DNA from 2 places in the Alteromonas sp. AO-Serp genome. Region 2 is predicted to be linked to the other one. Evidence: predicted binding sites of a transcription regulator. Region 2 holds the regulator's gene; the other holds the start of a gene.
What was found. The regulator MetJ, encoded in region 2, represses methionine synthesis genes. The targets are predictions, from matches to a motif close to TAGACGTCTAGACGTCTA.
Positions count from the first base shown of each region.

Region 1: a site for MetJ is predicted at 3,254-3,271, ahead of metA (homoserine O-acetyltransferase MetA). Genes of this name have one in related genera too.

Region 1 covers NZ_JAFLMX010000002.1:58,875-76,911, reverse strand. Annotated here, with positions in the region: partial or broken gene QVA83_RS00450 (dihydropteroate synthase) at 1-1,170, opposite strand, end outside; gene QVA83_RS00445 (homocysteine S-methyltransferase family protein) at 1,180-2,247, opposite strand; gene metA (homoserine O-acetyltransferase MetA) at 2,251-3,189, opposite strand; gene QVA83_RS00435 (DUF2802 domain-containing protein) at 3,301-3,735, opposite strand; gene QVA83_RS00430 (chemotaxis protein CheW) at 3,795-4,286, opposite strand; gene QVA83_RS00425 (chemotaxis protein CheW) at 4,304-5,110, opposite strand; gene QVA83_RS00420 (ParA family protein) at 5,118-5,882, opposite strand; gene QVA83_RS00415 (protein-glutamate methylesterase/protein-glutamine glutaminase) at 5,911-7,041, opposite strand; gene QVA83_RS00410 (chemotaxis protein CheA) at 7,070-9,304, opposite strand; gene QVA83_RS00405 (protein phosphatase CheZ) at 9,317-10,072, opposite strand; gene cheY (chemotaxis response regulator CheY) at 10,107-10,490, opposite strand; gene QVA83_RS00395 (RNA polymerase sigma factor FliA) at 10,527-11,258, opposite strand; gene QVA83_RS00390 (MinD/ParA family protein) at 11,255-12,121, opposite strand; gene flhF (flagellar biosynthesis GTPase FlhF) at 12,127-13,536, opposite strand; gene flhA (flagellar biosynthesis protein FlhA) at 13,566-15,665, opposite strand; gene QVA83_RS00375 (L,D-transpeptidase family protein) at 15,908-17,515, shown strand; gene QVA83_RS00370 (D-Ala-D-Ala carboxypeptidase family metallohydrolase) at 17,508-18,037, shown strand, end outside.
Region 2 covers NZ_JAFLMX010000204.1:128-5,160, forward strand. Annotated here, with positions in the region: gene rpmE (50S ribosomal protein L31) at 369-581, shown strand; gene QVA83_RS13810 (hypothetical protein) at 788-1,105, opposite strand; gene QVA83_RS13815 (malic enzyme-like NAD(P)-binding protein) at 1,786-3,021, shown strand; gene metJ (met regulon transcriptional regulator MetJ) at 3,185-3,517, opposite strand; gene metF (methylenetetrahydrofolate reductase) at 3,679-4,566, shown strand; partial or broken gene QVA83_RS13830 (YihY family inner membrane protein) at 4,792-5,033, shown strand, end outside.

The DNA of each region.
Region 1 (18,037 bases), on a different contig from region 2:
TTTTTCTTCTTCAATGAAAGGCTGTAAGTGAGCAACCGCTTTTTTCATAACGCGGGCTGACTTTACCACTTGAGGAAGGAACATTTTGCCTTCACCGAATAAGTCACCCACTACATTCATGCCGTCCATTAACGGCCCTTCAATAACGTGTAGCGGGCGTTCAGCCTGCTGGCGCGCTTCTTCAGTGTCTTCAATGATGTAGTCGGTGATCCCTTTCACAAGGGCATGCTCCAAGCGCTTATTAACGTCCTGCTCGCGCCAGGTTAAATCTTCTTTCGCTGCAGCTTTGCCGTCGCCTTGATAGTTTGGGGCGATGTCTAACAAGCGTTCTGTAGCGTCACTTCTGCGGTTTAAGATAACATCTTCAACTGCATCGCGAAGTTCAGCGGGTATTTCGTCATAAACCTCTAGCTGACCGGCATTAACAATAGCCATATCCATGCCCGCTCGAATAGCGTGATATAAAAATACCGAGTGCATAGCCTCGCGTACTGGATTATTACCTCTGAACGAGAAAGATATATTAGAAAGGCCACCGGAAATATGAGAGTACGGGCAGGTTTTACGTATTTCACGGGTAGCTTCAATAAAATCAACCGCGTAGTTATCGTGCTCCTCAATACCCGTCGCTACTGCAAAAATATTGGGGTCAAAAATAATATCTTCAGGTGGAAAGCCGACTTCTTCTGTCAGCAGCTTGTAGCTGCGCTGACAAATTTCTACTTTTCGAGCCTGCGTGTCAGCCTGACCGGTTTCGTCAAACGCCATCACTACGGTTGCTGCACCATAACGCTTTATTAGCTTGGCTTGGTTTAAGAAGAGCGCTTCCCCTTCTTTTAAGCTGATAGAGTTAACAATCGCTTTGCCCTGTACACACTTAAGTCCTGCTTCGATAACATCCCATTTAGACGAATCGATCATAATAGGTACGCGGCTAATATCAGGCTCAGAGGCGATTAGATTCAAAAAGGTGATCATGGCCTGCTTAGAATCAAGCATGGCCTCATCCATATTGATATCGATGATCTGCGCGCCGTTCTCTACTTGTTGCCTTGCGACATCAAGTGCAGTTTCAAAATCACCTTCAAGAATAAGTCGTTTAAAGCGAGCGGAGCCTGTTACGTTGGTACGCTCACCGATATTAATAAATGTAGAAAATTCTGCGCTCATAATGCCCTCCTAGTGTACAAACGGCTCTAGGCCTGACAAACGCATTTTGGGTTCAAACTGTGGCACTTTTCTTGGCGCAATTCCATTGACCGCGTTAGCAATATCGCGAATGTGTTCTGGCGTACTGCCGCAGCAGCCACCTACGATATTCACTAGCCCTGACTGCGCCCATTCTTTGATGTGCTCGGCCATTTCAGGGCCTTCCATGTCGTATTCACCAAACTCGTTGGGTAAACCAGCGTTAGGGTGCGCTGAAATTAAGCACTCACTAACAGTAGCCACTTCATCCACGTATTGGCGCAGTAAGTCTGGCCCAAGAGCACAGTTTAAGCCGAATGAGAATGGACTGATGTGTCGCATGGAATAATAAAACGCTTCCGCGGTTTGACCAGACAGCGTGCGCCCTGAGGCATCGGTAATCGTGCCAGACACCATAACGGGCAGCGATATACCCAGCTTTTCAAAAACCGACTCTACCGCATAGGCTGCCGCTTTCGCATTAAGTGTATCGAAGATGGTTTCGAGCATGATTAAATCTGCACCGCCTTCAATGAGCGCTTCGGTAGACTCGCTATACGCTTCCACGAGTTCGTCAAAAGTAACATTGCGTTTGCCTGGGTCGTTAACGTCAGGCGAAATTGAAGCAGTGCGGTTTGTTGGTCCAAGTACGCCCGCCACGAAACGGGGTTTGTCGGGTGTCTTTGCTGTGAACTCATCGGCAGCTTTACGCGCCAATTTAGCTGCAGCTAAATTAATATCACGGGATTGAGCCTGCATATCGTAATCGGCCATAGCGATAGTCGTAGCATTAAACGTATTCGTTTCAATAATGTCCGCGCCAGCTTCAAAGTAATCACAGTGAATTTGATAGATGATATCGGGCTGAGTAAGAACCAACAAATCGTTGTTACCCTTAACATCGCAGTGCCAGTTGGCAAACTGTGTTCCGCGATAATCTTCTTCTTCTAACTTATGGCGCTGGATCATGGTGCCCATGGCGCCGTCTAATATAAGGATGCGCTTTTTAGCGGCTTCTGTAAGCGTTGTCTGCGCGCTAGAATTTGGTCTTTGGCTCACGTGCTACCTCTTTGGCTGTGACTTTTCAGCAAGCTGACTTAAATCGTAAGGCGTGGTCTGATAGACATAATAATTCAGCCAGTTTGTAAACAATAGGCTGCCGTGTGAGCGCCACTGTACAATAGGAGACTTGGCTGGATCATCCCCTTCAAAATAGTTTTTTGGAATTACTGGCGTTTGTCCCGCGGCGATATCTCGAAAATACTCGTCTTTAAGTGTATCTGGATCGTATTCTGGGTGACCCGTTACAAATACCATGCGCTTATCTTCTGACGCCACAATATAAGCGCCTACATCGTCAGACTCTGCAACAACACTAAGTCCATCGACGCTGTTATACAACGAGGTGTTAATATGCCCATAACGGGAATGTGGTGCGTAAAAAGAAGGATCAAAGCCTCTTAATAGCTCATTGTTCGGGTCATTCACTTTATGTTTAAAGACACCTGAAAACTTTTCGTCTCTAAGCTCTCGTGTAATGCCGTAAAAGTGATACATGGCGGCGTGAGCAGCCCAACATAAGTAAAGGGTTGAGTTTACGTGACGCTGCGCCCACTCCAATATGGTGGTCATGGTTTCCCAGTACTTTACTTCCTCATAATCGATAAGCGCGAGAGGCGCACCGGTGACAATGAGGCCATCGTATTTCTTATTCGCTACCGCTGAAAAGTCGTGATAGAAAGCATCCATGTGCGATTGGGGGGTATTCTTCGGCGCTTGATTATCAATTCGAATTAAATCCACGTTTATTTGCAGTGGCGTGTTCGATAACAGGCGAAGTAACTGTACCTCTGTTTCTATCTTGTTCGGCATTAAATTAAGAATACCGACTTCAAGAGGACGAATATCCTGATTGGCAGCCCTGTCCATGTCCATGGTAAAAATATTTTCACCTAGTAGTACATTCTGCGCGGGTAACTGCTCAGGAATACGAATTGGCATAGAGGGCTCCAGTGATAAATTACAATATCTGTATTGTGTCTATAACTGGCGATATGTCAACATCTTTACGTCTAGACGTCTAAACGTTTTTTTCTCTGGTGCTCAAAAATACTAATTATTTTGTTTATGCACCATTACCAACATCTCAGCTTCGGCACGAGGAATGTCGCAGGCTTCTATAATTTCATCAATGCTAGCGCCTTGCTTGACTAAGTCCGCCGCACGCTGATATAGGCGTAGGGAAGGATCTTGAAGCTTGAGTTCTCGAAGCTGGTTTTCAATATCAGTTTGCTTTTCGTCTAACTCTTGAAGGTGTCGAGTGATCACCAACGTGCGTGCTTGCGCCTCAGTTTGTTGATTATTTGCATTTTTAGCAAGGGCTTCAGTGCGGGCAATAGCCTCTGCGTTAGCATGTTCGCTTTCGCTTAATGCAGAACGCAACTGCTTAATGTGTGAATACAGCACACCCATCGCGGCGATGAGTATAACTACAAGAATACACAGTATGAGTTCTAATAAGGTAGGTGCAGCAAGCTGCCAATCCATGGACATAACCCTTGGGGAAATGTAGGCAGTATTATAATCAATACCGCCTATTCATTTATTTAGATGTTGCTAAGCTCATCCCACTCTTCGTCGCTTAACAATTTATTAAGATCTACAAGAATAAGCAGTTCGCCGTCGCGGTTACTTACACCTTGGATAAACTTAGCACTCTCTTCAGTACCTACGTTAGGGGCACTGTCAATCTCTGAAGATTTCAAGTAAACCACCTCAGCGACACTATCCACCAGGATACCAACCACCTGCTCGTCAGACTCAATAATAACGATACGGGTATTGTCAGTAATTTCTGTTGGCGGTAATCCGAAACGAGCACGTGTATCGATAACCGTTACTACGTTACCACGCAGATTGATAATACCAAGTACATAGTCAGGTGCACCGGGTACAGGGGCTATTTCGGTATAACGCAAGACCTCTTGAACTTGCATCACGTTGATACCGTAAGTTTCTTCACCTAAGCGATACGTTACCCATTGAAGGACTTCGTCGTTGCTGTCGGTGGCGTTATTATTTATTCTTTCGTCGCTCATGAACCTGGCTCCCAATACTATGGCGTCTGGTCGTTACTGCCTAAGCCTTTGTTAAGCATAGATATTAATTCTTCAACGTCAATTAACGCGCACATTTTTTCTTTAACCATCCCTGCTAACCAGGGACGCTTACCTGTGGACTCGCGCCATTTAACATCATCGGTAGTCAAATTGACCGTATTGACTAGCTTTTCACTAGCCAGACCCCACGCACTTTCCCCTAACATTATAAGATATCGGTAGTTAAGCGATTGTGCGAGGTTTTCGTCATATTTTTCTGGCATTACCCATTTTGCAGAGTCAACAACACTTAGTTTAGACTCTCTGTGCAACATTACACCCATAAACCAATCAGGTTTTCCAAATAAAGGGCCAATCTTCTCAATTTGGTGGATCCCACCTAGCGACGTCAAAGGCACCGCAAGTGTTAACCCTGCAACCTCAAAGAATAGCGCCTGAAAGCGAAAACCGAGAGTATCCTTTAGTGGAACTTTTGTTTTTTCAGCGCGGTTTAACGCAGCTTCTTGTTCATTTTCTACTAAAGTTTCTGCGTGAGACTGTTGCTGTTCATCTTCAATTGTCTCTGCTTTTTGCGTTTCAATTAACGATGTAACCTTTTCCGCTATCGCTTCTTGTTCATTCGATTGCGTCTCACTTTCATTGGCGGTAGAAGCAAGCGCCGTTTCAGCCATCTGCTGAGAAGCCTGCTCGAGCAATTTTGCCGTGCGCGCAGTCACATCTTCCGGTGCTTCTGGCTCTTTGAGGAGACTATCAAGGTATGCCTCCATCACTTCTTCACGGGCAAAAGGCGATTGCTTGCTCATGTTCTCGTTATTTCTCCAATACCGCTAATAATTTCTCGTACGCAGACACACCACGTGTTTTGGGGTACGCTGCGGAAATGGGAAGCTGTACTAAACTTGCATCCCTGAAGTGCGTGTCGACGGGAATAACCCCTTCCCACACGCGCTCACCATAGTCATTCATTAAGCGCTTTCGCGATGCAAGCGCCGCGTTAGTGCGCTTATCAAACATAGTTGGAATAATCACAGTATCAAAGGATTTGTCCAACGAACGTCCCATAATTTCCATGGTACGAATCATTCTGTCTAGCCCTTTAAGCGCCAGATATTCTGTTTGGGTAGGCACGATAACCTTGTCACACGCTGCAAGAGCGTTAACCATCAGCACCCCAAGCACTGGAGGACAATCGATGATAGCAACATCAAATTCTCCTGCTATTTTTGCCAACGCTTTTTTTAGGACTAAGCCCATACCTTGTTCGCTACCCATCGTTCTATCTAAGGTCGCGAGCGCCATTGTTGCAGGAAGCACATATAAGTTGTCTAACTTTGTCGGGCACAGACAATCCATAACATTATCGGCCGTAATGTCATTAGACTTAATAAAAATATCGTAAACTGAATGACTTGACGCTTCTGCATCGATACCGAAGTAATAACTCAGCGATGCATGTGGATCAGTATCAATCATGAGCACTCGCTTGCCTTGCTGTGCAAGCAAGCCGCCAAGGCTCACCGTAGTGGTAGTCTTTCCTACACCACCTTTCTGATTCGCTACTGTCCACACTTTCATATTTGCTGTTCCATTACTGTTCAAACTGCTATCGCATTTCGGTTTGAACGCAACTGCTCATATCATCAATGTTTATATTTTTACTGGATATATTGGCAACGGCGACAGCTTGAGGCATACCATACACAACACAGGAATCTTGGTCTTGAGCCCAAATCGTTGCGCCTTTTTCCTTGAGCATTCGGCATCCTTCTCTGCCGTCAGCCCCCATACCCGTTAATATAATTCCTAATACATCCCCACCATAAGCTTTAGCCAGAGAACTGAAAGTGAGATCAACACTGGGCTTATAATTCACCTTGTCACTCGCACTTGCATCAACAATGGCAATGCGTTTATTCGCACCTATGGTTTCTAGCAACATTTGCTTCCCACCGGGAGCAAGATACGCATGACCTGGTTTTAGAATGTCGCCGTGCTCGGCTTCTTTTACTCTAATCTTACAGTTTGTGTCTAAACGCTGTGCAAATGCCGTAGTAAATGTTCCTGGCATGTGTTGTACAAGCAAAATGGGGTATGGAAACTCTGCAGGTAAAGGAGACAGCACTTTTTGAAGCGCCACAGGCCCGCCTGTAGAAGCCCCAATTGCCAAACACTTGTAGTGCTTTCCCGTCGCTCTTACAGACGAAACGGTTGGTTGTTTAGCTGCGTCTTTATGCCCTGATAGCAACCCTGATGTTTTAAAAAACGCCTGCTTTGGCGCATTATCAGGAAGCTTTCTTGCCTCTGTAGAGCGAAACGACGGACGCTTAAGACCAATACCACGACGCGCTATTAAGCGTACTTTTGTACACAACAAGCGCGATGCGTCTTTTCTGTCCTGCGCGATATCTTCAAATTTCTTAGGTAAGAAATCGAGCGCGCCCGCTTCTAACGCATCTAATGTCGCTTGCGCACCATGATGCGTAAGCGAAGAAAACATAAGAATAGGTGTAGGCCGTTTGTCCATTATGGCCTTTACAGCTGAAATGCCGTCCATGACAGGCATTTCAACATCCATCGTTATCACATCCGGCTTAAGCGCTTCTGCTTTTTCAAGTGCATCGCGCCCATTTCTCGCTTCCCCAACAACTTCAAGTTCCCTATCGCCATCGAGTATTTCTTTTACTCGACGACGATAAAAAGTCGAGTCGTCCACGACAAGGACTTTAAAGACCATGGATTATTATTCCTGTTAATTCATCGCCTTACTTGATGGGTTTACGCGCATACCGTTTAAGCAGGCTCGGAATATCTAAAATTAGTGCAATTCCACCGTCTGATGTAATCGTGGCTCCCGCCATACCAGGCGTGCCTTGCAATAATGCATCAAGAGGTTTAATAACCACTTCTTCTTGGCCTATTAGCGCGTCTACTACGAATCCTACTTGTTGTGTACCAATTTGCACTACAACAACGTGTCCCTTTTCTCTATCGATGTTTTTGGGACCTCGAATCAACCATTCACCAAGGAAGAACAACGGAATTGCTTTTGAACGAACTATCATTGTTAGCTGGCCATCGACCGTGTTGGTCTTTTTGATGTCCATATTTATTATTTCGTTCACCGCACCTAATGGTAACGCAAAGGTTTGTTTTCCTACAACAATCATTAGCGTCGGAAGAATGGCTAGCGTTAGCGGAACTTTGATATCCAGTCGCGTGCCTTTTCCTAGCTGTGAATCTATGTTCACGGTGCCGTTAAGTTGGTTAATTTTGGTCTTAACCACGTCCATGCCCACACCGCGACCAGAAATATCACTAATTTCTGTTTTGGTTGAGAACCCTGGCGCGAATATCAAGTTAAACGCTTCAACATCCGACATACGTGCAGCTGCGTCTGCGTCTAGTACACCGCGACTAATAGCAATTTCTTTAAGCTTTTCAGGATCCATTCCTTTACCATCATCTTCGATGGTTAGAAGAATATGATCGCCTTCTTGAGATGCCGATAGCTGAACCGTACCCATGCGCGGTTTACCCGCTGCAGCACGGTCATCAGGCATTTCAATACCATGGTCGACGGAGTTTCTCACCAAATGCACAAGTGGATCGGCCAGTGCTTCAACCAGGTTTTTGTCTAAATCAGTTTCCTCACCCACAAGCTCAAGGGTTATTTCTTTCTTCAAGCTTCTAGCGAGGTCTCGAACAACGCGAGGGAAACGACCAAACACCTTCTTGATAGGTTGCATGCGGGTTTTCATTACCGCACCTTGCAAGTCGCCCGTTACCACATCTAAGTTGGCAATGGCTTTGGACATGCTTTCGTCGTTACTGTTGATACCCAAGCTTATTAGCCTGTTTCTCACTAGTACAAGCTCGCCCACCATGTTCATAATTTGGTCAAGGCGCTTGGTATCTACACGTACTGTAGTCTCAGCAGGAGGCGCAGCTGGTGCCGCCTTCTTCTCATCTTTTTTAGGCGCTGCTTTTGGTGCAGCAGGTGCGCTTGCTTTAGCTGGCGCTGCGGCGCTAGGAGCAGGCGTCGATTTTGGCGCAGCTGGCGCTGCTTGTTTCGCTTTTTGAACCGCTTCTGTTGCTGCCTTATCTACAGGAGGCTCTGGCGCCTTTGAAACGGCTCCCTGCTTGGTAGGCCCTTGCCCTGAGCCATGTAGTTGGTCAAGCAGTGCTTCAAATTCGTCATCGGTGATTTCTTCATCATCAGCTGCACTCGGCGTAACTGGTGCTGGAGCTGGTGTATTTGCCGTTGGCGCAGCTTCTTCACCACCAAACTTGCCTTTGCCGTGTAAATCATCAAGCAACGCTTCAAATTCTTCGTCGGTGATATCGTCGTTATCACTAGCGGCAGCAGGTGCAGCAGCCTTTGCAGGTTCGCTTTTAGCCGCTGAGGACTGTCCTGGTGCCCCAGAGCCATGAAGCTCATCAAGCAGCGCTTCAAACTCATCTTCAGTGATTCCGTCAATACCGCCGCTATCACCAGAACTTGGTGCCTGTGCAGTAGGCTCTTCAACAACTAATTCTGGCTCTTCAATCGCGGGCTCAGGTTCTGACACCGGCGCGCTTTGTTCACCAAAAATATTCTCATCTGGAGATTCCGGGCGACTTAGTTTGTGTAACAAGTCGACTAGGTGTGCATCTGCTGGCTCTAATGGATCCCGAGCTTTCACTCGTTCAAACATTTCAACCACCACATCTGTGGCTTGCAGAATAATATCCATCAGTTCAGGGGTTAGTGTTCGTTGACCGTTACGCATTACGTCAAAGACGTTTTCCGCACCGTGACAAATTTCTACTAACTCAGTAAGAGACAGGAACCCTGCTCCCCCTTTAACTGTGTGATAACCACGGAAAATTGCATTCAGCAAATCCGCATCTTCAGGATTGTTCTCAAGATCAACGAGCTGTTCTTGTAATTGTTCAAGTATCTCTCCAGCCTCAACTAGAAAGTCCTGTAATATATCCTCGTCAACATCAAACGACATGCGCCCGCTCCCCTAAAAACCTAAGCTAGACAGAAGATCATCTACATCATCTTGGCCTGACACGACGTCGTCGCGCTTATCGGCATCAATGATAGGGCCTTCTGCCTCTACACCATCAACCTTATCGGCCTTAACGCTAGATGGTTTAGTTTGTTCTGCACCGTCGCGTTCACCAAACATGGTAAGCATGTTAACTAAGCTGTCTTCCACTTCTTTAACCAAGTCGATAACGCGGCGAATAACCTGACCAGTTAAGTCTTGATAACCTTGAGCCATCAATACTTCTGTAAGTAACTGTGTAAGTTTAGCTGACTGTGCCGAACCTTCTTCCAACAATTCGTCTAAGTCTGCGCATAAAGCCTTGAATTCACCCAACTCTATTTGGCGATTCATCAGCTTCTTCCACTCAGGCATAACCTTTTCGATGCGCGCCGACAGCATTTCAGCTATAGGCATGCTCGCTTCAACGGCATCCATAGTAGTATTAGCAGCTTTTTCAGTTTCTTCAATTACGTAGGTTAGGCGGGATTGTGCATCGGGAATATCATCGGTCGCGAGATTTTTAATGCGGTCGTCTATTTGGAAATTATTCAGCGCGTCATGGAGCTGACGCGTCAGTTTCCCTACTTCGGCAAATAACTCAACGTTTTCTTTCATTGAGGCCGCTTCTAATAGGGCATTGGCTGAAGCGTTGTCACCCTCTTCAAGGTAGGTGACAAGCTGTTTTGCTTCTTCCAACGAAATTGGAACGTTTACATTCGTTGACATCCAGTAAACCTCATTTCTCTGGTGAGCGTCTGGATCAACCTAAACGTTCGAATATTTTATCTAATTTTTCTTTAAGTGTTGCTGCAGTGAACGGCTTAACAACGTAGCCATTAACACCTGCTTGCGCGGCGGCAACAATTTGCTCTTTCTTCGCTTCAGCAGTAACCATAAGTACTGGTAGGTGCTTGAGCTTGTCATCGGCTCTAATCGCGCGAAGCAAGTCAATACCCTGCATTCCAGGCATGTTCCAATCGGTAACTACGAAATCGAAATCACCTTGCTGCAACATAGGCAATGCAGTACTTCCGTCATCCGCTTCCTGGATGTTGGAAAAACCCAAATCTTTAAGTAGGTTTTTGATGATACGTCTCATGGTAGAAAAATCATCGACCACGAGAATTTTCATGCTTTTGTCCAAAATAGCCTCCAGTGAGGGGTTAATTGTTATTAATTTCTATTCTTCGTCAGCTTGCCACGACTTCATTCGTGATTTGAGTTTTAACATGGCCTGACTGTGAATTTGACTGACTCTCGATTCACTTACATCAAGAACCTCACCAATTTCTCTTAGGTTCAGCTCTTCATCATAATACAGCGAAAGTACAATCGCTTCTCTTTCAGGTAATGTCGTAATTGCATGGGCAAGCGCTTTTTGGAAAGCGCCTTGCATTAAATCTTCCAGTGGTGCGTCGCTACCTCGATTTTGCTCTGTCGAAATAACATCTTCTGACACACCTAAATCTTCAATACCTACCAGCTTTCCGGCATTTACTTCATTAAGCATTTGGTGATAGTCCTGCAAGCTTACATTAAGCTTATCAGCAATATCAGAATCTCTAGCATCGCGGCCTGTTTCGCTTTCTACTTGCGAAATTGCTTCAGTGATCGCTCGGCCATTTCGGTGAACTGAACGCGGTGTCCAATCCCCTTTGCGAATTTCATCTAGCATAGCACCGCGAATGCGAATACCGGCAAACGTTTCAAAGCTGGCTCCTTTTGAACCATCAAAGTTTCGAGCGGCTTCTAATAATCCAATCATGCCTGATTGAATTAAATCGTCTACAAGAACACTAGCCGGCAATCGCGCTATCAAGTGATGCGCTATACGCTTAACCAATGGCGCATGTCTTTCGACTAACTGCGCTTTATCGGTTTGTTGTTGATAAGCGGCTGCCTTGCTGTTCAACGCTGACTTCCTACGGCTTTTTCTGCAACTAATTGTTCAATGAAAAACTCTAAATGGCCACCTGGCTGCGCTGGAATAGGCCATGTTAAGGCTTTACTTGCCAACTGTGTTATTGCAACGGCTGCCGGTGAACCTGGGTAAGCATCGACAATGGCTGTCTGTTTACGCACTGCTTTACGAATGTTCTCGTCAAACGGTACTGTCGCCACTAATTCTAGTGCAACATCTAAAAAACGCCCTGTCACTTTGCTTAATTTACTAAATAGCTCTTGGCCTTCTCGCACGTCGCGCACCATATTAGCCACAACTTTGAAGCGGAAAACACCGTGCTCTCTATTCAGAATTTTTATCAATGCATAAGCATCTGTCAATGAAGTAGGCTCGTCACACACAACGACCATGATGTCTTGTGAGGCTTTTGAAAAGCTCAACACCATGTCTGAAATACCTGCCGCTGTATCAACGATAAGCACGTCAATCTGCGAGCGCAGCTCACTGAAGGCACGAATTAGGCCAGCGTGTTGCGTTGGCGACAATTCTGCCATCGACTGCGTGCCTGATGTGGCAGGGGCAATCTTTATTCCGTGCGGACCGGTCACTAGTACTTCATCAAGTGTACATTCGCCGGAAAGCACGTGGGATAAGTTTTTCTCAACACGCAAACCTAACATAACGTCTACGTTAGCAAGACCGAGGTCCGCATCGAGAACCATTACACGTTTACCTTGCTTCGCCATGGCGATAGCGGTGTTCAATGTAATGTTTGTTTTACCTACGCCACCTTTGCCACCGGTGACGGCGATTACTTTGATTAACCGTGATTGCTTCATTTTTCTTAAGCTACTCGCTTGGTCGTCAATCATACTGCTTATGCTGTTTTAATTGCGTTGTTACCACTAGTATGATTCAAACCGTACTTTTTATAAAGCTTTGCAGCAGCGGAAACCAAAGATTTCGCTTCTGCAATCTTAATGTCTTCAGGTACTTTTTGACCATCGGTGACATAACTAACCGGTAATTGGTATTCAACCGCTGCACTAAGCACCTCTCCTAAAGAGTAGCACTCATCTAACTTTGTGAAAATACAGCCACTTAGTTCAATATCATCATACGCTTGAATGATTCTCTGCAAAGCAGGATATTGCGTATTTGCTTGCGCTACCAAATATTTTTTAACATTTGGCATTTGTCCGTTATCAAACTGCTTAATTTGTTTAATTAATCGACTGTCTCTTTGACTAAATCCAGCCGTATCAATCAATACTAGTCGCTTATGACGAAGTTGGAATAATAAATCCGCAAGTTCTTCACTAGTCTGCGCTTTTCTCACCGTGCAGCCAATAATCTTTCCGTATGTCGCTAGCTGCTCATAGGCGGCAATTCTATACGTATCGATGGTAATCATCGCAACCGACTCTGCACCGTATTTTTGCGCATAGCGGGCAGCAAGTTTCGCAACGGTAGTTGTTTTACCGGTACCTGTTGGTCCTACTAATGCAACAGCACCTTGTGCGCTAAGTATATCGTTTCCTGTCACATTTATGCGATTAGCCAATAGGTTAAGAAGATATACCCATGCATCTCGTTCGTTGTAATGTGACGGCGTATAGCTAATAAGCTGTTTCGCTAACGCGTTGCTTAACCCCATATCGGTTAAACGGGTGATTAGATATTGATGAACAGGTTTTTGACGTTTGTTTTTAGCTTCCATCAAGTCGGCCACTTGATATTGCAATACATCGCGAAGAGACGCTAGCTCTTCCTTGATTTGAGCAAGCTCCGCTGACTGCGTCACAGCGGTATCATCCATACTCGACGCTTGATGCTCTGGGAAAGCGTTCTGACGAACTGGTTCATGAGAAGACTGCTGGGCTTCTACGTCGTCAATAAAGGCTTCTGAGAAGTCTAAGTGCGAAGCAATTTCATTGGCGTGCTTAGCATTCGCTGTCATTGGTTGGTTAGGTTGCGCGGGACTCGCCACGTCATTATTTCCACCGTGCTGCTTTTCTAGCAGTGCTTTAAGGCTATCAGGACCGTCGTCACCAATGATTTCGCTCAAGCTAGGCACTGCCTTTTGACCAGGTGTTTTTGCAGCGGCTTGTGGAGACGCTTTCGGCGTAAACAACTTCGCTTCAGGTTCTTTGTCGTAGGCTGCGACAAGCTCAATACCGTCAGCGACTTTGCGATTTGACATGATCACAGCGTCACTGCCCAATTCAGCTTTAACTTGGCTTAACGCCTCACGCATATCTTTGCCGAAGAAACGTCTAATTTTCATTGCAACCTCTCCAATCACCCAGTGTCAGATTATTGACCGACCGAACTGACTATTTTTATTTGTTTGTCGTCAGGCACTTCTTGGTAAGACAGAACATGAAGCCCAACAACCGAATATTTTAAGAAGCGAGACAGAACGGGTCGTAGCATGCCTGAGGTAAGGAGTACTGCAGGCTCTCCTTCTAACTCTTGCTGCTGACTGGCTTGCTGCAATGATTTTTGCAGCTTGTCTGCCAGGCCTGGTTCTATGCCAGCGCCATCTTCGCCACCTGCTTGAAGTGACTGGTGCAACATCTGTTCCAACTCTGGCGCCAAGGTTATGACAGGTATCTCTTTTGCACCTTGAGTAATTTCTTGGACAATTAAACGTTTAAGGGCAATACGCACTGCAGACACTAAAACATCGGGGTCTTGGCTGCGCGTGCCGTACTCACTGAGTGTTTGCACGATTGTACGCATATCGCGAATAGGCACGCCTTCAAACAATAAGGTTTGCAGTACTTTCACGACGGTGCTTAGCGGAAGAATGTCTGGTACTAATCCTTCAACCAGTTTCGGATGCTGCTTGGCAAGCATATCAAGAAGTTGTTGCGCTTCCTCGTGCCCTAATAATTGATATGCATTGTTAGAGAGTAATTGGCTTAAATGGGTCGCTACAACGGTCGCAGCGTCTACTACTGTGTACCCAAGGGTTTGTGCATGCTCCCGTTTATTGGGCTTAATCCATACTGCGTCTAAGCCGAACGCGGGGTCTTTAGTGGCACGCCCTTCTAATTTACCGAACACTTGCCCTGGATTAATAGCAAGTTCTTCATCGTGACTGATGATGGAATCGCCTATCGTTACGCCTAGCATAGCGATGGTGTAAGTGTTGGGCTCTAAATCCAAGTTATCGCGAATGTGGACAGGCGGAATAAGGAAACCCAGCTCTTGCGATAGTTTCTTACGTACGCCTTTAATGCGCGTCAACAACTCGCCACCTTGGGATTTATCGACAAGAGGAATTAAACGATAGCCCACTTCCAATCCGATGGTATCTACCTGCTGAACATCATCCCAGCCAAGCTCTTTCACTTCAGGTGCGACCGATTCATCTTTTACCACATTGTCTGGCACTTTGGGCTCTGCGGCCTTTCTCTTTTCTTGGACCGACTGCCAGTAAGCAAAGCCTGCAATCAAGAATGAGAACCCTAAGAATGCGATATGAGGCATCCCAGGAATGATACCCATCACAAATAGAACGCCCGAGGCTATATAAAGAGCTTGATTATTACCAAGCTGACCGCGGATTTCTTTGCCCATTTCCTGAGTCTCGTTTTCACGAGTAACGATAATGGCTGTAGCGACCGAAAGTAATAATGAAGGGATTTGCGCCACCAGACCATCACCTATGGTCAGTATCGTATAGATTTCTATGGCGTTACCGAATGAAAGACCGTGCTGAATCATGCCTATGAAAAGACCACCAACAATGTTGATTAGCATGATAAAAAGACCCGCTACCGCGTCACCTTTTACAAATTTTGAGGCACCGTCCATCGACCCGTAAAAGTCGGCCTCTGCAGTAATTTCTTCGCGGCGCTTGCGCGCTTGGTCCTGGTCAATATAACCAGCATTCAAGTCGGCATCGATTGCCATCTGCTTACCAGGCATAGCATCTAACGTAAAGCGAGCACTTACCTCTGAGATACGTCCTGCACCTGCGGTCACTACTTTAAAGTTGATAATAAGAAGAATGGCGAAAACAACAATACCTACGGCGTAGTTACCACCAATAACGACCGCACCAAAGGCTTCAATAACCTTACCTGCTGCATCGCCGCCTTCATGTCCGTAAAGTAAGACAACGCGAGTAGAAGCCACGTTAAGCGCTAGTCTCAAAACGGTAGCGATAAGTAACACCAAGGGGAAAATGCCGAAATCTACTGGACGCTGGGTAAGTACAGCCACCAAGATAATGACTAGCGACAACGCAATATTAAAGCTAAACAGCACGTCCAGTAAGAATGGCGGCATAGGCAATATAACCATGCCCATAATTGCCAAAAGGACGATGGGTGCGCCTAAACCACTGGTAAAATTTTGCAGCTGATTTTTATCGAATCGCTGAAGATAACCGGATAACTGCATGGCTTGGTGTCTCTCTATCAGAAAATTGACGCTTTATGTGAATCTTCTAGTGAGTTTTCAACTAACGTGCCAGCTTTGTGTTTTACGCAAAAGTTATCCAAATCTGAGCTGTAATCATGCGTGATTACTGTCTACAGTGACTTGTATAGGGCGATTAAGATTTTGTATCCGAGGGACATACGAACAGTTTATAATTACGTCACTATTCCTAGGGCCTACTCTTCGTTTTAAAAGGATTATTCATGGTAGTGCTACAAAACCGTGTTGCAACGTTTTGTTGGGTCAGCCTTGTCATCATGCTGACTTTTAGTCATGTAGCTCATGCATCTAAACAACCTAACTTACGACAGCGTGTGGAGAATTTGCTAGTTGATTCAGTGGAGATATACGGTTCACAAAATAGTAACCCATCTCGTGTGCACAATAGAGTTTTGGTAAGCGAGGTCTACACTCAACAGGGCTATCAGCTTATATGGTTTGGTACTAGTGATGCTGAAAACCGTCTTCAGGAACTCCTCCATGAAATTGCTGATTCAGAGTTACATGGCTTCTCGCCCGAGTATTACCACGCGTCAATGCTCGAAAGTCGCGACGCCAATACGGCACTCTTAGATGTACTAGCAACCGATGCCTTCATCAGTCAAACTCTGCATCGATTAAATGGGCTTGTTAGCCCCGCCAATGCAGATTCGCAGTGGTTCCTTAAGCAAAGAGAAGCGGATCCTGTGGCATCGCTAAATCACGCATTAACTAACGGTGTTTCTGCAACATTGCGGGCCATGTGGCCATCACACCATGAATACCAGTTACTGTTAGAAAAAAAGCGTAGTTTACTCACGGCAGTTTCTACAGTTACCACGCAAATTCCAGTTGGCCCAACACTTAAGCTGAACTCAACGAGCGAAAGAGTTGTGTTGCTGAAGTCTCGTCTTTTAGGGCCAGGCACCTATTCAGAGTTATTCGATAAAGATTTACTGGACGCGGTTAAGCAGTTTCAAATGTCTGCGGGCTTAGAGCCAGATGGTATCGTGGGAAGTTCCACTTTAGAAGCATTAAATGCTACCACGTTTTCTTGGTTAGAAAGAATTGATGCAAACTTAGAGCGTTGGCGCTGGCTCCCTCATCAAACTTGGTCAACATATTTACGCGTTAACATTGCGTCGTTTCAGTTGAGAGGGTTTACTGAAGGTGAAGAAACACTGGGAATGCCTGTGATTGTCGGTACACCAGTGAGACAAACGCCCGTTTTCGCTGAATCAATGAAGTATATGGTGTTTAACCCCTACTGGACCGTGCCTTTCAGTATAGCCACTAAAGACAAGCTGGCGAAATTAAAAACCAATCCTTCTTTATTGGTCGAGCAAGGTTACGAAGCCCAGCCCGCCGGTGTCAGCGGCTTCAGCCCTGTCGATGAATTTGATTGGACAAATGTTAGCCGTGGTACATTTCACTATACACTCAGACAAAAGCCCGGGCCGCACAATGCCCTTGGTAAAGTGAAATTCATGCTTCCAAATAAGCATGCCATTTATCTTCACGACACGCCCGATCACAGCCTTTTTTCGAAATTAGAAAGAAACTTCAGCTCTGGCTGTATAAGAGTCTCTAACCCTTTGAAGCTGTCTCAGTGGGTACTTACTCATTCAGGCCAGACAGAGGCAATACCGCAAGCTGAGCAATTACTTCAAAGTGAAGAGACCAGTACACTGTATTTAAAGAAACCTATACCGGTTCTTATTGTGTACTTCACAGCGTTTGCAGATGAAGCAGGAACCATTGTATTTCGCCGCGATGCATACAATCGGGACAGCCATATTATTGAGAAATTGAAGGAGTTTAAACGTGCGTAAGTGTTTGTTAGTACTGATTGCTCTTTTAACTGCAGTGCGCGCCGGTGATGCGTGCTCCTTTGACAATGACACGCTCAACTCTAAGCTTGCTATTAATGGAAATATGGTTCCCTACCCTATTTTCTCTATTTTTGTAATGCCGAATAAAACGTTCACTGTTGAGTTTGACAATAAAAGCCATACTGGGAATTTTCAATTTCACCATGCGAACGGTGAAGCACTAAAGACGAGTTCGAACCTACCAATAGTTAGCGGGGTTGTGGGGAAAGCGCCAATAATGGCACCTAAGAAATCAGGGCACTATGTACTTAAAACCACCAACGCGCAGTCAGGTGAAACTGCGACGCTCAACGTCTTTGTGATGACATCTTTGGAAAAGGTAGACAAAACAGGTAAGTTAAACGGCTACACAATTGGTAAATATCCTGATAAGCCTTTAAAAAACAATCCCATTTATTTACCCCCATCAGGACTTATTGAGGTATCGCCAGAACAAACGGACGTAAGGTTGTCGCCCAATTT
Region 2 (5,033 bases):
TATACGTTACAGCAATTTACGCTGCTAACAGCTAGCTACACATTTTGCTATTAGCGCATGATTTTGCTACTAGAGCTATGGCCTAGCCTTGAAACACAAATATTTAAACATACTTTACAGGCAAGCATAAAAGGAATGTTTTTGGTTTGGCCTTTTTATATGGCTACCTTTTTATACGGCTGCCTTGTCTAGCTCTCTTGTTTAGCATTTGGCCAAAAACCGCTTGATCAAGGCTCTGCCATCCTTTATTATGCGCCGCTCTTTTGCGATAGGCTGTTCTTTGAACGACTTATCATTTGAATTAAGTAACGTATGGTGTGCGACTTCGGGTTGTATAGCGATACGGCCTTATTATGTGAGGTAACCCAATGAAACAAGATATCCACCCAAAATACGAAGCAATCACAGCAACTTGCTCATGTGGTAACGTAATGAACATTCGCTCTACGCTTGGTAAAGACATCAACCTAGACGTATGTTCTTCGTGTCACCCATTCTACACTGGTAAGCAACGTAACGTTGACACTGGTGGTCGTGTTGATCGCTTCAAGAAGCGTTTCGGTGCATTGGGCAAAAAGTAAGCCTGATATCGAGTTCGAAAAAAGCGCCTTTATGGCGCTTTTTTATTGCTTAAAATTCACGCTTCACACAAACAAGGTGTGCCAAACAGCGCTTTACCGCCGTTATCCTACGTCAGGCCAGTACCTAGCCAGTTTAACAAGCCCTGCAACTCGCCTTTTTGAAAAACGTTTTTAGCTTAATTTACAATATTCAGCGTGACCTGAACTCAGTGAAGGTTTTTAACATTAGATAAATGCCTATCCCAATTGCCGCCACTCACTTTTTTACATTGTTCTTCGCTATCAAAATAAATACCAACGGGTGCTGACTTAATTGACGCCAAAGCAATATTCACTTGGCTTATGAAGTCTATATCCCAACCATTAGTTAACGCCCGCTGCTTCTCCTGCTCAGTGTTAAACACGGCAATCACTTGCGGCGCTCTCCAATGCCCTACGTGAGTTAGCCAAACAAATCCATTATTGGCAGACTTTACGCTTTCGCACACATCGGTTAGCACGGTTATTAGTTTTTTTTCTGTCATATCCTCGCCTTCAGCGCGAATTTTGAGTGGGCTTTCACAGGATTTTATCAGAAATATTAGATGGAGAATTAACGAGGTATATCCCTGCGTTCCATTTTCTTGATTTGGGTTTCTGTCCAATGCATTTATGAGAACGAAGATCCCTTTGATAGCTTTGTTTTCATCCTCCACACAATAGACCTACAGAATGTTATAACAAGTCAAAATAAATAGCATGAATGGCAATTATAGCCCCATTTTACTGGTCTAATTAGTATGCCTAACCTACATTGGTATATGAGAATTCTGATCAGATATGTACACAGTGATTGGCTGTGTTAGAGTTGCGATCGGCACTTTGATAGTGAGCATTAATTCTGTGAATAATGCATTGCTTTCAAGACTTGTGGCGCTTTTGGGTACATAAACCTGAGGCTTGTATCCATTAAGGTATGTGAACAAAATCAGTAAAGGTTAACGCCTAGTCTGCTTTTTCCACATGCCACCTTAGGGCGTATTGATGATTGCTGTAAAACAAAGATCAACAAGCCCTAGTGCTAACAACTATTTATAATCACTTTTGTCATTACTTGGTTGTAACGCGCTTACGTTTATCTACCTATAACTATAACGACAATAAAATAGCTACAGAGCGTGAACGAAAACACCGATGAACCCTACATCTAAGGATACCTTTTTACATGTCAGATTTTAGACAACGCGCACTCGACTATCACGCCCAACCCACACCTGGAAAAATCCGCGTAGAGTTATCTAAGCCAGCCGACAGCGTCGATGACCTTGCTCTTGCCTACAGCCCAGGCGTTGCCGAGCCGGTCAGAGAAATTGCTGAAGATGCAGATAACGCCTATAAGTACACGGGTAAAGGAAACCTGGTTGCCGTTATCAGTAACGGAACCGCGATTTTAGGGTTGGGTAACCTAGGCCCACTGGCATCGAAACCTGTTATGGAAGGTAAAGCCCTTCTGTTTAAACGCTTTGCTGGCCTGGATGCCATTGACATTGAAGTGAAGCATCGTACAACCGAAGAGTTCATTAATACAGTAGCGAATATCGCTGACACATTTGGCGGCATTAACTTAGAAGACATTAAAGCGCCTGAATGCTTTGAGATTGAACAAGAGCTAATTAAGCGCTGTAAAATTCCGGTATTTCATGATGATCAGCACGGTACCGCTATTGTAACTGCAGCGGGCATGCTTAATGCTCTGGAAATTCAGGGTAAAAGCATAGAGAGCGCTAAAATTGTGTGTATGGGTGCCGGTGCAGCAGCGGTCGCTTGTATGGAACTGCTTATTAAGTGTGGTGCCCAGCGTGAGCGTATTTATATGCTAGACAGAAAAGGCGTTATCCATACTCGTCGCGAAGACTTAACTGAGCACAAAAAGCTATTTGCTAACAATACTGACAAGCGTACGCTTGAAGACGTAATGGAAGGTGCGGATATTTTTGTTGGTGTGTCTGGACCGGATGTTTTACCACCAGAAACACTGGCCTTGATGGCTGAAAACCCAATTGTATTTGCATGTTCTAACCCAGACCCTGAGATAAAGCCTGAACTTGCTCACGAAGTACGTAAAGATCTTATTATGGCTACCGGACGCTCGGACTACCCTAACCAGGTTAACAACGTACTGTGTTTCCCGTTTATTTTCCGTGGCGCACTAGATGTTCGTGCAACGGCCATTAACGATGAAATGAAAGTAGCGGCAGTAGAAGCCCTTCGTGCTATCACGAAGGAGCCTGTACCAGAAGAAGTACTAGCTGCCAGTAAGAGTACTAGTCTGACATTTGGTAAGGAGTACATTATTCCTAAACCTATGGACCCGCGTTTATGCGAGCGTATTGCTACTGCGGTATCTAAGGCTGCGATTGAATCTGGCGTTGCACGCGTGCCTGAAAGCCCAGAAGAATAAAATTCTGGCGCATAAGGCAAAAAAATGGAGGGGCTAGTGCTCAACCTTTATTTGCTAAAAAGTGCGCTTAGAGAATACAAGTACATAAAAAACGGCGCCGTGTTGTAGGTTATCAACTAGCAATAACTTACAACAAAGCGCCGTTTCTCTTTAATACCAAATATCAGTCGTCTTCCGACACATCGTTTTCGAAGCTTGGATCAATGCCCATTTCTTCCATAATGCGTCTTGCTTCAGCCGGTACGCGATTAGGATTGTCTTTGCGCAGGTCATCATCGTTAGGCAATGGTTGACCGGTAAACGCATGCAAAAATGCTTCGCACAACAGTTCTGAATTAGTGGCGTGACGCAGATTATTGATTTGGCGGCGAGTACGCTCATCAGTAAGCGCCTTAAGCACATTAATAGGTATAGAGACAGTGACTTTCTTTACCTGTTCGCTCTTCTTGCCATGCTCTGCGTAGGGGTGAATATATTTACCGTTCCATTCTGCCATTGTACTAACTCGGTCTACTCTTTTTTATGTTATGAAGAGAAATTCTAAACAAGTTCACGAAAAGGTCAATTGAGCAGTGTAAACCTCTTGACGTCTAGACATATATTCTTTAATTTAGACGTCTAAACGTCTATAAGAATACATTTTTGAGAGAAAAAGCCATGGTTTCTTACGCACAAGGTATCGATGCATTAAACCAGTCCCTGTCGGAACTGCGTGATATTGATGTATCTTTTGAATTCTTTCCGCCTAAAACGGAAGCCATGGAACAGACCCTGTGGAAGTCAGTTGAACGTCTAGCGCCACTAAAGCCAAGCTACATGTCGGTAACCTACGGCGCGAATAGCGGTGAGCGTGACAGAACCCACGACGTTGTAAAACGCATTCAGCAGCAAACCGGTGTCGCGGCGGTTCCTCACTTGACCTGTGTTGATGCTAGCCGTGATGAGCTTAAGCAAATTGCAAAAGACTACTGGGACTCAGGTATTCGCCGTATTGTTGCGCTTCGTGGCGATTTACCGCCAGGAGTAGAAAAGACAGAGATGTATGCCTCTGATCTTGTTGCCTTGCTAAAAGACGTTGCCGATTTTGATATTTCTGTTGCTGCCTATCCAGAGAAGCACCCTGAAGCACCAAATGCGCAGTTTGATTTACTAAACCTTAAGCGCAAAGCAGAAGCAGGTGCCACAGAAGCGATAACCCAGTTCTTTTTCGATACGAGTGTGTACCTTCGATTTAGAGACCGTGCAGCCGCAGCGGGTGTCGACTTAGATATCGTTCCGGGTATTTTGCCGGTAACCAACTACCAAACACTGGTGAAATTTGCGGGGTTCACAAATGTTCATGTGCCGGGATGGTTACACAAAATGTTCGACGGCCTTGATGCCGACGACCAAGCTACCCGTAATCTTATAGGCGCTAACATTGCTATGGACCAAGTTAAAGTACTCGCTAAAGAAGGGGTAAAACACTTCCATTTCTATACTTTGAACCGTAGTGAATTAAGCTACGCCATCTGCCACATGCTCGGCGTGCGTTCAGGCGCTTAATACATACGACAATCAGGACCGTGCTTGCGTTTTTTAACGAAGCACTCCACAAAAGGCGCAGTCAATGCGCCTTTGTTGTATAAAGCCTGCATTAAACTTTGCCACCAAGGCCGCCCGCAGTTACCATCTGATATAACATGTAATGAACTATCGATGCTTTATAACAGTCCGCATAGATAAGACCGCGCTGTTTACCATTTACACGGTATCGTCAGGAGAAATTGAGTGGATTTAGACAAGGTTAAAGCCTTATATAACAATGTTACTCCTCAGGTTAGAGATCTCTTTAGCATTTTCATAAAGCGCTGTAGAGAAGACAATATTACTATCTCTGCTGGGCACTTAGCCTATGTAACCTTGTTATCTTTGGTACCGTTTATCATGGTGACCTTTACTATAATGTCGGCCTTTCCTGCATTCGCGTCGGTTAGGAGCAAACTCGAGCATTTCGTATTTAGCAACTTTGT